2 regions of the Varibaculum timonense genome follow, and region 2 is predicted to be linked to the other one. Evidence: riboswitches for the same ligand, from Rfam matches in the RefSeq annotation. Region 2 holds a riboswitch; the other holds the start of a gene.

Region 1 (7,654 bases), on a different contig from region 2:
TAATCGATAAAGACTCTTTTGACCTTCGCCAATGCGCTAGCACGATTTTGGAGGAAGTGGAGCGGCTTCACCCGGATAACGGGTTAGTACACCGAGAAATGCTGCTAAATACCGTAGAAATCATTTCGCGTCCTCGCCACAGGGTTCGTGACTGCGTAATAGATTTGATAGAGGGGATTAACCTGGTGCGACCGGTTACTTCGGCGTTGCGGGTAGAGCTAGCATCTGCCGGTTCCCACCCTTTCGCTAATCCCAGTTATCAGCAGGTTACCGATTCTAAACGTTATGAAGAGCTGGTAAACCGCACCCAATATTGGGGGCGACAAATGCTGCTATTTGGTACCCACGTGCATGTGGGGATAGAGAATCGCGATAAAGTTCTCCCCATCCAAAACTATTTGACCAGTAAACTTGGTCATATTCAGGCGTTATTTGCGTCCTCTCCCTATTGGGCAGGTCTTGACACTGGATACTGCGATAACCGCGCAATGGTGTTCCAGCAGCTCCCTACGGCGGGTCGTCCCTACCAATTCTTAGATTGGCGAGAGCTGGAAAACTATACCGATGGGATGCTAAAAACTGGGGTTATCCGCTCTTTCGATGAGGTCAGATGGGATATTCGACCTTCCCCCAAGTTTGGCACCATTGAAGCGCGAGTAGCCGACGCCTCTTCCACTATTAAAGAGGTCGCGGCGGTGGCTGCTCTTACCCAATCCCTGGTAGAGACGGCTTCCCGCCAGCTTGATGCCGGTAAAGAGTTACCAGTTTTACCGGATTGGTTCGTGCGGGAGAACCGGTGGCGCGCTGCCCGCTACGGGATGGATGCGATTTTGATTGAGGACGAGCGGGGAGAAGAACGGCTCTTGACCGATTCTTTGCCGACTTGGTTAGAGCAGCTCTCACCTGCTGCCGAAGATTTAGGCTGTGCAGAGGAGCTCTGGTCAATCCGGGAAATGGTGAAACTCGGTGTCGGCTATCAGCGGCAACGCACCATTTTTGAACGCACCAATTCTTACGAGGCGGTAGTAGCTTTCTTAATAGCCGAAATGGAGGCCGGCGAACCCTTAAATCCGGAATGTTTCGTAGATAAATCCCTGCATAAGAGCGGTGTCAAAGGGTGGAAAGTCCGTGCCCGTTAAGAATGCCAAGTTCTCCTAGCGGTAACAATTAAGGAGGGCGGGGGAAAAGATACGAGAGGGGCTTGAGCCGAACTTGCTGAGGCTCACGGGGCCCCGGAGTGCTTTTCCCACGCCCGTTGCCAGCGGTGTGTTGCGCTGCTAACACGTTATTAACACGGGGAAGGATTATAGCTGTTTGGCATCTGTGAGCGCGGGGGAAAGTTTTTCCTCCCGCCCAAGAAATCGGGGAGAGACTAGGTCTCTCCCCGATTTCTTATGCCCACCGCGCCTGCTCGGATAAAACTTTCCCCCACGCCCGGTTCTGAAATCTCTCTGAGCTATTAACGCGTAAGCGCTACTGCTTAACTAGCAGTAAACATGTCATGGTCTACGTAGTTGCGCACCACCAGCCACGCGAGCATTAACACTACGGTCACCGAGGCGAACGCGATAATCGCTGCCGGCCCCAGCCCGCCCTCAAACCACATAAGCACAATCATTGCCCCCAAAACCGCTAATACCAGGTAGTTAGAGTAGGGCGCTAGAGGAACATGGAACTTGGGGCGTTCTAGACCAGTCTTCCGGCAGTGACGTACAAACAAGATATTTGAAATCATCACCGAGCCCCACATGGCACAAATCCCAATCCCGGCCATATTGGCAATCACGTCAAAGGCTTCATTGGGGTAGAACAAATTCACCATCACCCCTACTAAGCCGATAGTGCCAGCAGCGATAATGGCCGCATAGGGAACCGCGTTCCGGTTCATACCAGACAAGAAACGAGGGGCAGACCCGGATACCGCCAGGGAACGCAGACCGCGACCACAAGTGTAAAGTTCTGCGTTAATAGCGCTAGCGGCAGCCAGCAATACCACCAGATTCATGATGTGACCAGCAGCGGGAATACCCAAGCCGCTAAAGAAAGTCACAAACGGCGACTCGTCACGTTTATATACGTTATAGGGCAACAGCAAAGTAAACAGGACGATACAGCCTACGTAGAACAACAGAATCCGCCACATCATCGAGTTAACTGCCCGCGGCATTTCTTTTTGGGGATCCTCGGCCTCACCGGCGGCAGCCCCCAAATATTCAGAGCCACCGTAGGCGAATAAAATCCCTAAAGACAGGGTCACCATAGTGAAGGCGCCCTTGGGGAATAATCCTCCATGCTCGGTGATGGCGTGTAAACCGGGAGTGTAGCTGTGTCCCTTCACCGTTAAGGAAATCCCGAAAACAATCGCCACTACCGCCAAAATCATAAAGACCACAATCGCCACGACTTTAATCATCGCGAACCAAAACTCGAATTCGCCGAAGAATTTCACGCTGGCCAGATTGACAATCACCATTAATGCTAAGGCGATAAAAGCCCACGCCCACAAGGGGACAATCTGGAAGGGTTTCCAATAATGCATATAGTTAGCGATTGCAGTGATATCCGCCATTAAAGCAGAAGAATAAGTAATAAAGGCAAACCATCCGGTGAAATAGGCGCCACGCTCGCCCATAAACTCGCGAGCGTGAGAAATAAATCCTCCGGAAGAGGGACGGTAAAGGCTAAGTTCTCCGAGGGCGCGAAGCATTAAATAAGCAATCCCACCGCAAATTGCGTAAACAATAGCAACTGACGGTCCCCCGTCAACGATACGTCCAGATGCGCCATAAAACAGGCCGGACCCGATGGCCCCGCCCAGCGCAATCATGCGCATGTGGCGAGACTTTAACCCTTTGCGGTAGCCCTCATCGGATTTATCACGATGCGGGGTGCCGCTAATCGGTTTTTGAGTTTCGCTCATTAGTTTTCTCCTAAATAATTATCTTGATTACCAGATGGAATCTCTAGGGAGTATATGGGAGGTAAACGGGCGGGCTAGTTGGGCAGTCAGAATATGGAATCACAAACCGGTAAAACTTTTAGGTAAAACCTCTTTAGAGCACGGTAGACTAATAGAGTAACCGTGACTGGCGTAGGTGGGGTACCACCGGGGAGCAAGTTGTCTATCAGTCGCTCGCCTGGGCTGATCTGGCACTACATATAAGGAATAGTCAAATGGGAGATAACCTACTCATTCAATCGATTAGCGAAGTAGATCCAGAGATTGCGGCAGTTCTTGACCGTGAACTAGCACGCCAACGTGGCACTTTGGAAATGATCGCTTCGGAAAACTTTGTGCCCCGCGCCGTGTTACAGGCGCAAGGATCTGTCCTCACCAATAAATATGCGGAAGGCTACCCGGGGCGGCGTTACTACGGGGGCTGCGAAGCAGTTGATGTGGCCGAGGAACTAGCACGCGATCGCGCCAAGGAAGTATTTTCTGCCGAGTTCGCTAATGTGCAGCCCCATTCGGGTGCGCAAGCCAATGCAGCAGTACTATCGGCACTGGCTAAGCCAGGGGACACCATTATGGGGCTGGCGCTAGATCACGGCGGTCACCTTACCCACGGTATGAAAATCAATTTCTCAGGCCAACTCTATAACGCCACCGCCTACCAGGTAGATAAAGAGAGCAACTGGGTGGATATGGATCAGGTGCGCGATGCGGCCTTAAAGTATCGTCCCAAAGTTATTATCGCGGGCTGGTCGGCATACCCCCGCCAGGAAGACTTCAAAGCCTTCCGGGAGATCGCGGACGAGGTCGGAGCCTACCTGTGGACAGATATGGCGCACTTTGCGGGGCTGGTAGCTGCCGGTTTACACCCGAACCCGGTGCCGTATTCCGATGTGGTTTCCACCACCGTGCATAAGACTTTGGGCGGGCCGCGTTCCGGAATGATTTTGTCGCGTGACAAGGAACTCGGTAAGAAAATCAACTCGGCAGTGTTCCCCGGCCAGCAGGGCGGCCCGTTGATGCATGTAGTAGCGGCGAAAGCAGTCGCCATGAAGATCGCCGGCAGTGACGATTTCAAAGATCGACAAAAACGCACTTTAGAGGGCGCAAAGATTTTGGCTGACCGTCTTACCAAGTCGGATGTGGCGGATTGCGGGATTTCCTTACTAACTGGAGGAACCGATGTGCACCTGGTGATGGTGGATCTGCGTAACTCCCAGCTAGATGGGCAACAGGGCGAAGATTTGCTGCATGAAGCCGGAATTACCATTAACCGTAATACGGTGCCTTTCGATCCGCGTCCTCCCCGGGTAGGATCCGGGCTGCGGATTGGCACCCCGGCGCTTGCTACTCGCGGTTTCGGGAAGAAAGAGTTCACCGAGGTAGCGGAGATTATCGCCGGAGTGCTGGTGGAGGCTTGCCAGGGGCAAGTCGATACTGGCAGTTACCGGGAGCGGGTGCAAGCATTAATCGAGCGGTTCCCACTATATGTGGATTTAAATCAGCTGGCGTAAAGCTGACAGATAGCCAGATTGATAGCAACCAAGTTTGGGTGCGGGTAGGCTAGCGGTCTACCCGCACTCTTAACGGGGAGGGTATAGATGCGTAAAGGTTGGAGCGGGGACGCGATTTTACTGGATGGGGCGGCGCGGGCGCGGCAACTGAAAGAAGAAATGTGTCAGCAGGTAGACAGGCTGCGCGCTCAAGGTATTAAACCTGGCTTAGGTACGATACTAATAGGCAGTGACCCGGGTTCGGTATCTTATGTGGCAGGTAAACACCGTGACTGTGCCGAGGTAGGTATCGAGTCGATTCGAGTGGAACTGCCAGATACGGTTTCGACTGCCCAGGTTTTAGCCGAGATTGAAAAGCTGAACGAGAATCCGGCTTGTACCGGGTATATTGTGCAGCTTCCGCTGCCTCGCCAGGTCGATGTTAATCGGGTTTTGGAAGCTATTGACCCTGATAAGGACGCTGACGGCTTGCACCCGATGAACCTGGGGCGGCTGGTGCTGCGCATTAAAGAACCGGTAACCTCCCCGCTGCCTTGCACTCCCAGAGCCTGTATAGATTTGTTGCAGCACTACCAAGTACCACTACAGGGCGCGCAGGTATGTGTAGTAGGGAGGGGAACCACAGTAGGACGTTCCCTGCCGCTCATGCTGACCCGCAAAGATATTAACGCCACCGTCACCTGTTGTCATACCGGTACTCGGGATTTAGCTGCCCATACGCGCGCAGCGGATGTGATTGTTGCCTGCGCGGGATCGGCGGGAATCATTAAACCCGAGATGGTTAAAGAAGGCGCAGCAGTCCTAGATGTCGGGGTATCTAGGGGCGCCGTCAATCCGGAAACCGGGAAGGCTCGTCTGGAGGGCGACGTGGCAGAGGGCGTTGATGAGGTTGCGGGCTGGCTTTCCCCCAACCCGGGAGGAATCGGTCCGATGACTAGGGCTAATCTGCTGCTCAATGTGGTGGAAACCGCGATTCGTCAAGCATCCTAATATCGGTTTTACCTATGCGTTTGAAAGGGTTTTCAATACGGCTAGCGGTGACGGCGATTACCTTGCCGTTGCTGCTTGCGGCCTGTGCGTCCTCCGCCCCTACCAATACCACCCCGAAAGACAGGGCGAGTACCCAGGTGAGCAAAGTTTTTTGTCTACTAGAAAAAAAGAATTCACAAGATACTAGGGCAGCGGCTTTGTCGAAAGCGATTGGGGATTTGCTGGCAAAACCCGAAAATAAAGGGGCAGTTAAATCTGTAAATATCAGTGTCGATAAAGCTGAGCAGATTGCGGGGAAACTTAAGGAAAACAGTTGCGCTAATGTGCTCTCCCTAGAGCCGAATTTGAGTGGGGAAGTGCAAAAAGTTGCGAAGAATCATCCCGATATTAACTTTGCAGTAATGGCAGCCGAAGGGCAGCAGAAACTTGCCAATGTTAGGGGTATTGATTTTGATTTGCGCCAACCGGCATTTCTAGCTGGATATGCGGCTGCTGCGGTCACTAAGAGTGGAGAAATCGGCGCGGTTAGCAGCGTGAATAGTGCAGATACCAAGCAGGGAATAGATAATTCTGTCAGCGAAAACGCTACTAAGACTTGGGCTAATGCTTTCCGCCTGGGAGCTGAATACTATAACCAGTTCAAAGGTTCGGGAGTAAAACTTTCGGCTTGGGATAATAACGTAGGCGGACCGCTGCAAGTTGAGAGCGCAAAACTTCATGAACAGCTGCTTAAACTGGCAGAGCAGAAAATAGATGTTATTTTGGTGATTGCTCCGATTGGGGAATCCGCTTCCTTGGAGGGATTAGCCGGCAAAGATGCACTGGCGATTTGGAATGGGCAAGACGTGGCTGCGAACTCTGCTCAAGTGAAATCTAGCGTGTTTACCTCCACGGTTATTGATGCGAGCGGGTGTGCTAAAGAATTATTTGATCAGGCGAAAGCGGGCTGGATTGCCAGTAAAGATTATGTGGGTACGCTAAAGAACTCTGGGGTTAAACTGGCTGGTTTTGGCGATTACGCTCCACTGATTTCCGATAGTTTAAGCGCTGAGCTGGCCGGGATTCGCAGTCAAATTGACAGCGGGAAAATAGATATCGCGAAACTTGCGGCTCACCAAGGGTGAGGTAAAAGTAAAGATAAAGGGGAAATATGCTCAAGATTGCCACGGTTAATGTTAATGGGATACGGGCCGCGTTCCGTAAAGGAATGGATAGTTGGTTAGAGCAGTCTGAGCCAGATGTGGTACTGGCACAAGAAGTGCGGGCTAGTGAAGAAATAACTCAGGAGCTGTTTGGGGATAACTGGCAGGTAGTGGTGAATGCTTCGCAGCTCAAAGGACGAGCGGGAGTGGCGGTTGCAATCAAGAAGTCTTGCGGCTGGCATCTGGAATCATCTCAAGTCGATACCGTACCGGTTGCAGTGCCACAAGATAGCGGGCGCTGGTTAGAAGCGGTTTTGGCTAGGGATGAAACCGGGGGTGGCGAGGACGAGCGCTTGCGGGTAATCTCTGCGTATTTTCATTCCGGGGAAGTGGGAACCGAAAAACAAGAGCATAAAATGGCGCACTTAGAGCGGATTGAGGAACGCTTAAAACAGTTGTGCTCTGCCTCGTCCTCGGATAATAATGGCTCTTTAGTGCTGGTGGCGGGGGATTTTAATGTGGTGCATACCGAGCTCGATATAAAAAACTGGAAACCTAACCACAATAAACGCTCCGGAGTCTTAGACGAGGAAATCGCGTTCTTAAATCGCTGGCGCGAGCAGGGGTGGGTTGATGTGGTGCGTGCCCTCGCCGGTCAGGTGCAAGGCCCGTATTCCTGGTGGTCGTGGCGGGGTAAAGCCTTTGATAACGATGCCGGGTGGCGTATCGACTATCAGCTGGCCACCCCACGACTGGCAGAGGCGGCGAGCAGTCAGCAAGTGGATCGCGCCGTGGCCTACGACCAGCGGTTTTCCGACCATGCCCCCGTGGTGGTTAGTTACGAAATATAAAATCGCGCTTGCCAGTGGTTTCATTGGCAAGCGCGACCTAGTTAGTAGTTAATTACTTGCTGGCTTTCGGGTGAGTCATATCAGCAACATTGAGGGCTTTATCCAAGTCTTCCTCACTGATTTCCCCGCGCTCAACAAATCCTAGATCCAGAGCTGATTCCTTGACCGTCATCTTCTCTTTCACTGCGTGCTTCGCGATTTTAG
Region 2 (7,654 bases):
ACGTAGTGGCCTATGCCGGTGAAGAATACGGGGTGAAACCAGCAAACTTCCTGGATATTGGGGGCGGAGCCTCCGCGCAGGTAATGGCTGATGGACTGGACGTGATTCTCAGCGACCCTCAGGTCAAGTCGGTATTTGTAAATGTATTCGGCGGGATAACTGCCTGTGACCAGGTGGCTACCGGGATTGTGAAAGCAATCGAAATCTTGGGCGATAAAGCCACTAAGCCACTGGTGGTGCGCTTAGACGGCAACTCAGTAGAGGCCGGTCGCAAGATTTTAGAGGAAGCGAACCTAGAGCAGGTGACCATGGTGGAAACTATGGATGCTGGCGCCGCCCAGGCAGCTAAACTCGCTGCTGGCTGTTAAGAATCGGTAAAAGCATAAGGAGAAGCAAATATGTCAGTATTTCTTGATTCCGCAGCCCGGGTTGTCGTACAGGGTATGACCGGTTCGGAGGGGCGTAAACACACCCGGCTGATGCTAGGAGCTGGAACTAATGTGGTAGGGGGAACTAACCCCAAGAAAGCAGGGCAAACGGTTGATTTCGATATTGTTCCCCTGGGTGAGGTCGCCAAAAAACGGGGCGTAAAAGCCGGAACAGTTTCGGTGCCCGTATTTGGCACCGTGAAAGAAGCCATCGAAAAAGAGGGCGCGAATGTTTCGGTAGTGTTCGTTCCCCCGCGTTTCGCTAAAGGCGCGGTACTAGAAGCCGTAGAGGCCGGGATGCCGCTGATCGTGGTGATTACCGAGGGGATTCCGGTACAGGATTCCACCGAGTTCGTAAATGCCGCCCTGGAGAAGGGATGCCGGATTATCGGTCCGAACTGTCCGGGCATTATTACGCCGGGACAGTCCAATGTGGGCATTACCCCGGCCGATATCACTGGCTCCGGCCCTATCGGATTGGTATCCAAGTCCGGTACTTTGACCTATCAAATGATGTTTGAGCTGCGCGATATTGGCTTCACCACCTGTATGGGGATCGGCGGTGATCCAGTGGTTGGTACTACCCATATTGACGCGCTAAAGGCGTTTGAAAATGACCCCGACACCAAGGTAATCGTAATGATTGGTGAAATCGGAGGGGACGCGGAAGAACGCGCCGCCGACTATATCGCCGCTAATGTCACCAAGCCGGTAATCGCTTATGTAGCGGGCTTTACTGCTCCTAAAGGTAAAACCATGGGGCACGCAGGAGCTATCGTGTCCGGTTCGGCAGGCACTGCCCAGGCGAAGAAGGAAGCTCTGGAAGCTCAGGGCGTCAAAGTTGGCAAGACTCCCTCTCAAACTGCCCAGTTGGTGCGGGAAGCATTCAACGCGCTCCACTAGCAGCAAACCTGCTATCTGCCGGTTAGCTAAGATATGGGCATCCGATAGCCGGATTCTCCTACCTAAAAAAACTCTGTGGGGGAGGGCGACCTAGCGGTATCTCCCTGACCGATTTTGGATTCTCAGCTACTATATGCGGTGTGCCTAAGCGGTATTTCTTTGAAAAAGTGGACAATAGTAGAGATGGTGCGGCGTTTAAATTTTCAAAAATTTCTTCGGCAACCTGCGGGTGCGGGGAAAGGGTCTACCCGTACCTCCACGATTAAGCCCAAGAATCCAAAACGGCCGCTAAAGGCAGAGGCGGGGGAAAAGGGTGTTGCTACCTCGCAAAAAACTCGACGCACCTTCACGGTTAGGATTCAACCGGGAATTACCCGTATGGTGGCAGCTGCCCTCATCACCTGCGTTTTTCCTTGGATTATTATCTTGGCTTGCTGCGCGGGAGTTTATTTTTCTACCTCTTCAAATCCGTGGATAGTAGATATTGTCTGGACAGATTCCTTGGCGGTGGGTTCTAGTATTTGGGCTTTAGGGTTCGCTACTCCCTTGCATTTCACTCTAGGGAAAGCGGCAACCATGTCGCTTATACCCCTCGGTTTGTGGATTGCGTACCTATGGTTGGGGGCGCATCTCGCGCACCGTCTCGTCCTCGAAAGTAAAACTATCCTCTGGGTATATCCTTTCGCGCAAGCACTGGTAGCTACCCTGGTGGGTTTGGTGGTGCGAGGAGCCTATAGCCTGGGTGAACTGTTCTTTTGGGCACTGCTTCATGGTTTTATAGTTGTCGGCTATGCTTTTTATCTTTTTGACCGAGAGCAGCGCCCTAAAGAAGTTAAACCTGCGTTGCGTAACTTTAAATCGCGTCTGAAATACCGTTTAGATTATTTGAATGCGCAAAGCCGAGCCTTGCGGGCGCGCCTTGTCAATCCCGATTACGCATATAGCCAAGATTTAGAAAACCGCCGTCTGGGAATTGATCGGGACGAGCGCAGCTGGGACGGCGCCAGTAGCACTTGGACGGTTCCCGGTTGGGTGGTGTCCGGAGTTCGCAGTGGCTGGAAAGTGTTTGTGTTCTTCGGTTTCATCACCTTGATTCTGGTGCTCACTCAAGTGTTTTCGCATTTTTCGGCGGTTGATAAAATCTATGACCTTTACGGAGTTTCCCTAGGGGCAGGGATTTTGATTTGGCTGGCGCAATTGCTGTATCTGCCTACTGTGCAAACTTGGGCGCTGACCTGGGTGTTAGGTCCGGGTTTTGCGCAGGGGACTGGTACTGTCCGCTCTCTCACTCAGGTGAAAGCCGGACCGATTCCGGCAGTCCCTATTTTGGGGGCGCTGCCAAATCAAACTCCCGGATACTGGGTGTTGGCGCTAATCGTAGCGGGTAGTCTCGTAGTTGGATATGGGCTTTACACCTCGATGGCGCGGGTTGATTTCTTTTCTCATATAGCGTCTTTCCTGGTTGGGGCGCTTTCTTTTACAGTGCTCACCGCTTGGTTCTGTTTCCTAGCTTCCGGGTCTATAGGGACGGGGAGAATGTCGGTTTGGGGGGCGCAACCGCTGGCTACTGCCGCTATGGGGTTTATCCTAGTTTGGTTGCCGATAGTACTGGTAGGAGTGGTTTTGCACCCTCGTGCTCGTGCCTACCTGGCAGATAATTTCTTTAGGGCGAGGAGGGCGAGTTTGCGCGTTAGTCGCCAAGGGATAGCAGCAGCGAAGGAAAAAGCGAAAGAACTGCACTCCCGAAATCCTCTGAGCGCCGAGGGCGCGGTTACGGATGAGGACGCGGAAGCCGATACGCAGGAAACAGGCGGAGAGGATAGTTCCGCGAAGCCGCAGGCGACCGGAGATAGTGAGGCGCAGGAAGTGCCCTCAGCTGCGAATGAGGTGACGGAAACTGAACAAGTAGCGCCACCGTCAGAGCTTCCGATGACAGATTCGGAAACTGTCCCCGCTGGTGAAGGAAATGATAGCGAAGCCAAGTCGGGTAAAAAGACTGAAGCTGTCGGTAAAGACAGCGAGGACGCCCTCGAAACTACCGAAAAATCGCAAGCTGACCAGTTGGCTAAGCCAGCTGCCCCGCGGCAGAGCCCGGAAGAAAAGTTTGCGCGCTCTAGGGGAGCCCTGCCGGTAGATACCGAGGAAATAAAAGACCTGGCCACCGATTGGGCAGAGCGCAAAACCGATGAAGTTATTGCGAAAGAACGCCAGGAATTGGAAAAAATCAAATCTTCTGCCCAGCGCCTCCCGGAAGCAGAACTGACGCGGCCAGCAATAAAACGTTCAATTTTCAAACGAGGTCGCTTGCGTGCGGGCAAACCGCGGCGCGGCGCTGACGACACTTCCACCCAAGCCATCGAAATTCCCGACCAAGACTAACTTTCGCCACCGAAGCCAGCAGGGTAGACTGGTTTTAACGTGACTGGCGAAAAAAGTGGATAACCACTGGGGAACGTAAAAGGACAGTCGCTCGCCTGGGCTGGACAAAGAATGCAACAAAAGGATTCCCACGTCATGAGCGAAATAAAACCCATTAAACGTGCTCTGGTCAGCGTCTATGATAAAACCGGCCTCGATAAACTGGCGAAAAACCTACAGGCAGCTGGGGTTGAAATTATTTCCACCGGTTCTACAGCTCAAGTGATTGCCGCTGCCGGGGTACCGGTAACCGAAGTTTCCCAGGTAACCGGGTTTCCTGAATGCCTCGATGGGCGGGTAAAAACCCTGCACCCTCTGATTCATGCCGGGATTTTGGCTAACCGGGAGCTTCCTGCCCACGTTGCCCAGCTAGAAGAACTTAAAGTAACCCCTATTGACCTTGTGGTTTGTAATCTTTATCCCTTCGCCGACACCGTAGCTTCCGGTGCGGGGTTTGCGGATTGTATCGAAAAAATTGATATTGGGGGGCCGTCAATGATTCGGGCAGCCGCCAAGAATCACGCCGATGTAGCGGTGATTGTGGATCCCAGTTCCTACGACGATTTAGCTGCTGCCCTGCAACGTGGGGGATTCACTGCTGCGGAGCGCCGCGAACTCGCAGCTACGGCTTTCAACCACACCGCCATTTATGACACCCAGATTTCCTCCTGGTTTGCGAAGCAACTAAAGGGCGAGGACGAAGCTACCGCTAGCAGCGCCCTGCCTAACTTAGAACAGTGGAAACCACAGCTCAAAGAACTACACAGCTTGCGTTATGGGGAGAACCCGCATCAAGAGGCCGCGGTCTATCGTTTCACCGATGAAGAGGGCGGTCTGGCGCAGGCAGAGCAGCTGGGCGGCAAACCCATGAGCTACAACAACTACACCGATGCCGATGCGGCTTGGCGGGCAGCCACCGACCATAGCGAGCCTTGCGTGGCGGTAATCAAACACGCTAACCCCTGCGGGATTGCAGTCGCCGAGGACGTAGCGAAGGCGCACTTATTGGCGCACGGTTGCGACCCACTATCGGCCTATGGCGGAGTGATTGCTTGTAACCGTGAGGTTACTTTGCAGATGGCGCAGCAGGTGAAACCGATTTTCACAGAAGTAATTATTGCCCCTGAATACGAAGAGGAAGCCTTAAAGCTGCTACAGACCAAGAAGAATCTGCGGATTTTGCGGATTGACGCAGACGCCCCGGTGGAGTGGGAATTCCGCCAGATCAGTGGGGGAATGTTGGCGCAAACTCGCGACCGCTTGCAGGCCGAGGGCGATAATCCGGAAAACTGGACTTTAGCGGCGGGCGCAGCAGCTGATGAAGCCACTCTGGCAGATTTAGCTTTTGCCTGGAAAGCAGTGCGGGCGGTGAAGTCAAATGCCATTTTGCTAGCAAAAGAACAGGCCACTGTCGGTATCGGGATGGGGCAAGTGAACCGAGTAGATTCTTGTGCTCTGGCGATTCAACGGGCAAATACTTTGGGGCAGGCGCCGGAAGGTGAAGCTGCCCCCGAGCGGGCACGCGGCTCGGTGGCTGCCTCCGATGCGTTCTTCCCCTTCGCTGATGGTCCGCAATCCCTGATTGAGGCAGGGGTGAAAGCCATTGTGCAGCCCGGTGGATCGATTCGCGACGAAGACACTATCAAAGCCTGTCAAGAAGCCGGCGTAACTTTGTACTTGACCGGTACTCGCCATTTCTGGCACTAGGCTGCTAAGTCGGGGATAGCGCCTAGGTAATCGCGAGTTTTAGAGGCGATGAATGCAGCATCGGGCTAACTAATAAATGCTTTGCCGTAGCGGTTAATCTGATTGTGTACTGATAACCTGGGGACGCCGGGAGGCGTCCCCAGGTTATATTAATTTTCCAGGTGTGCAGTTAGGAGAGCGAAGATGATTATCGCAGCAACAGATGGTTCCTCCCTCGGAAATCCCGGTGCAGGCGGCTGGTGTTGGTATCTGTCTCCTGATTGTTGGCGTGCTGGTGGTTTCACGCTCGGAACAAATAATCAGGCAGAACTGATGGCAGTAGCCGATTTACTCACCGAAACTGCGGGTATGAATGATGATTTATTGATCCAGGCGGACTCCCAGTACGTGATTAATATTTTGACGAAATGGCGGTTCGGCTGGAAGAAAAAGGGGTGGAAAACTGGCGGTGGCAAACCGGTAGCCAACCTGGAACTGGTCAAACGCCTAGATCAGTTACTATCTGACCCAGCCAGAAGGGGGAAAGTTAGCTTCGAATGGGTAAAGGGGCACGCCGGGCATCCCCTCAATGAACAGGCAGACTCTCATGCCCAGGCGATTGCAAAGGCATACCAGACGGGGACTCCTCGGGAGGCGGATTTTGGGCCAGGCTGGAATACCAGCAAGGAGAATGCCAGTGGGATAGCTCCCGATACCGCAGGTGGTAGCGCAGATAGTTTCATACAAGAGCGGAAGATGAAAGGTTGCCGCGAAACTAACGGTCAGCAAAAACCTGCCGCTCCGGCAGCTGCCCTCGCGCGCCCTCTCTACCCGAAATTAGAGCAAAATCCTAACCCCAAAGAATATCGTCAGGGACGTTACCTAATCCGCGAACACGTCCTCACGGTTCCTCTCTACCACCCGGAAGTAGCGTTAAACCTGTTCCCGGACTCGGCGAAAAATCCGGTGGTAAACCTGGAACGAGGGGCGCATACCCAGGACACCGGGGTACAGAGCGAGCTTTTTGCGGTTACTCCCGGCGAACAAACCCGGCCAAAAGCGCAGGGAAACTTTGATATTTCGACACCAGACAGCCAGTTCCTGCCTCCCTGGGTCGATGCGGAAATCAAGCAAACCAATATCGAAATCTATGCCCGCGAAATCGCCCTGGATGATGACGAAAACCGTCCCTATCTGATTTATTTCCAAGGCGGCCCGGGGTGTAAAGGCTCTCGTCCGGCAGACTGGTCTGCTCCCTGGTTCGGCGCTGCCCTGGAAAAATATCGGATAATCATGCTTGACCAGCGGGGAACTGGGCGCTCCACCCCGCTCGATAATGTCACTATTCCTGCTCTAGGAAACCGCGCCGGAGCCTGGTTGCGACTGATGCGCGCCGACCAGATTGTAGGGGACGCCGAAGCACTGCGCCGCGCCCTAGGGATAAAGAAATGGACGGTGATGGGGCAAAGTTTCGGGGGCTTTATTATTACCGCCTATCTGTCTCGCTTTCCCGAGGCCATCGAAAAAGCCTATATCACCGGGGGGCTGCCGGGGCTGACCAAGGTAAACCGGATTTACGAGCAAACTTTCGCGGCCACCGCCCGGCGTTGCCAAGAGTTCTACGCCCTGCCCGGTATGGAAGAAGCGGTTCGGCAAACCTGTGCCCACGTGCTAGAACACGATGAATACCTACCTAATGGAGAAAAACTGACCCCCAATCGGATTAGACAGGTAGGTCTGGAGCTGGGACGCACGCTTGGCCTGGAAAATCTGCGCTACCTGTTCGAGGCGCCGTTTGTGCAGATTGGGGGTAAACGTCACCTCACCCAAGAATTTTTAGGACAGGTAGGAGGACGAGTCAGTTTTGCTCTGGATCCCCTCTACGCCCTCTTGCATGAAACTATTTACGGGAACGCGGTTGAACAAAGCGAAGTGGAACCCACTGCCTGGGCGGCAGATCGGATTCGCGAAAAGGCTCCCGGATTTGCCCAAGATTCCGATCCCCTCGATAAGTCTCAACCCTATTACCTTACTGGGGAACATTTTGGTAGCTGGGTGTTTACCCGCGATCCTGCGCTCAAGTCCCTAGCGGAACTGGCAGATGATTTGGCGGCGGAAACCGAGTGGCCGGTACTCTATGACCCGCAGAAATTGGCGGAAAACCAAGTTCCGATACATGCAGTGGTTTACCGGGACGACATTTTCGTTCCCCGCGCCCT

What was found. Region 2 has a riboswitch for ZMP and ZTP ahead of purH (bifunctional phosphoribosylaminoimidazolecarboxamide formyltransferase/IMP cyclohydrolase). Riboswitches for the same ligand answer to the same signal wherever they lie in the genome.
Region 1: it holds a riboswitch for ZMP and ZTP, as region 2 does, so the genes downstream of both, glyA (serine hydroxymethyltransferase) here and purH (bifunctional phosphoribosylaminoimidazolecarboxamide formyltransferase/IMP cyclohydrolase) in region 2, are expected to answer to the same signal.

What each region holds. Positions count from the first base shown of each region.
Region 1 is NZ_JAQEVU010000012.1:21,220-28,873, reverse strand. It holds gene PG728_RS08935 (glutamate--cysteine ligase) at 1-1,139, shown strand, start outside; gene PG728_RS08930 (amino acid permease) at 1,481-2,920, opposite strand; ZMP/ZTP riboswitch at 3,073-3,150, shown strand; gene glyA (serine hydroxymethyltransferase) at 3,175-4,467, shown strand; gene PG728_RS08920 (bifunctional methylenetetrahydrofolate dehydrogenase/methenyltetrahydrofolate cyclohydrolase) at 4,555-5,457, shown strand; gene PG728_RS08915 (BMP family ABC transporter substrate-binding protein) at 5,472-6,581, shown strand; gene PG728_RS08910 (exodeoxyribonuclease III) at 6,608-7,450, shown strand; gene PG728_RS08905 (class II fumarate hydratase) at 7,503-7,654, opposite strand, start outside.
Region 2 is NZ_JAQEVU010000007.1:80,007-87,660, reverse strand. It holds gene sucC (ADP-forming succinate--CoA ligase subunit beta) at 1-368, shown strand, start outside; gene sucD (succinate--CoA ligase subunit alpha) at 399-1,331, shown strand; gene PG728_RS07325 (cell division protein PerM) at 1,515-3,710, shown strand; ZMP/ZTP riboswitch at 3,740-3,818, shown strand; gene purH (bifunctional phosphoribosylaminoimidazolecarboxamide formyltransferase/IMP cyclohydrolase) at 3,846-5,456, shown strand; gene PG728_RS07315 (alpha/beta fold hydrolase) at 5,640-7,654, shown strand, end outside.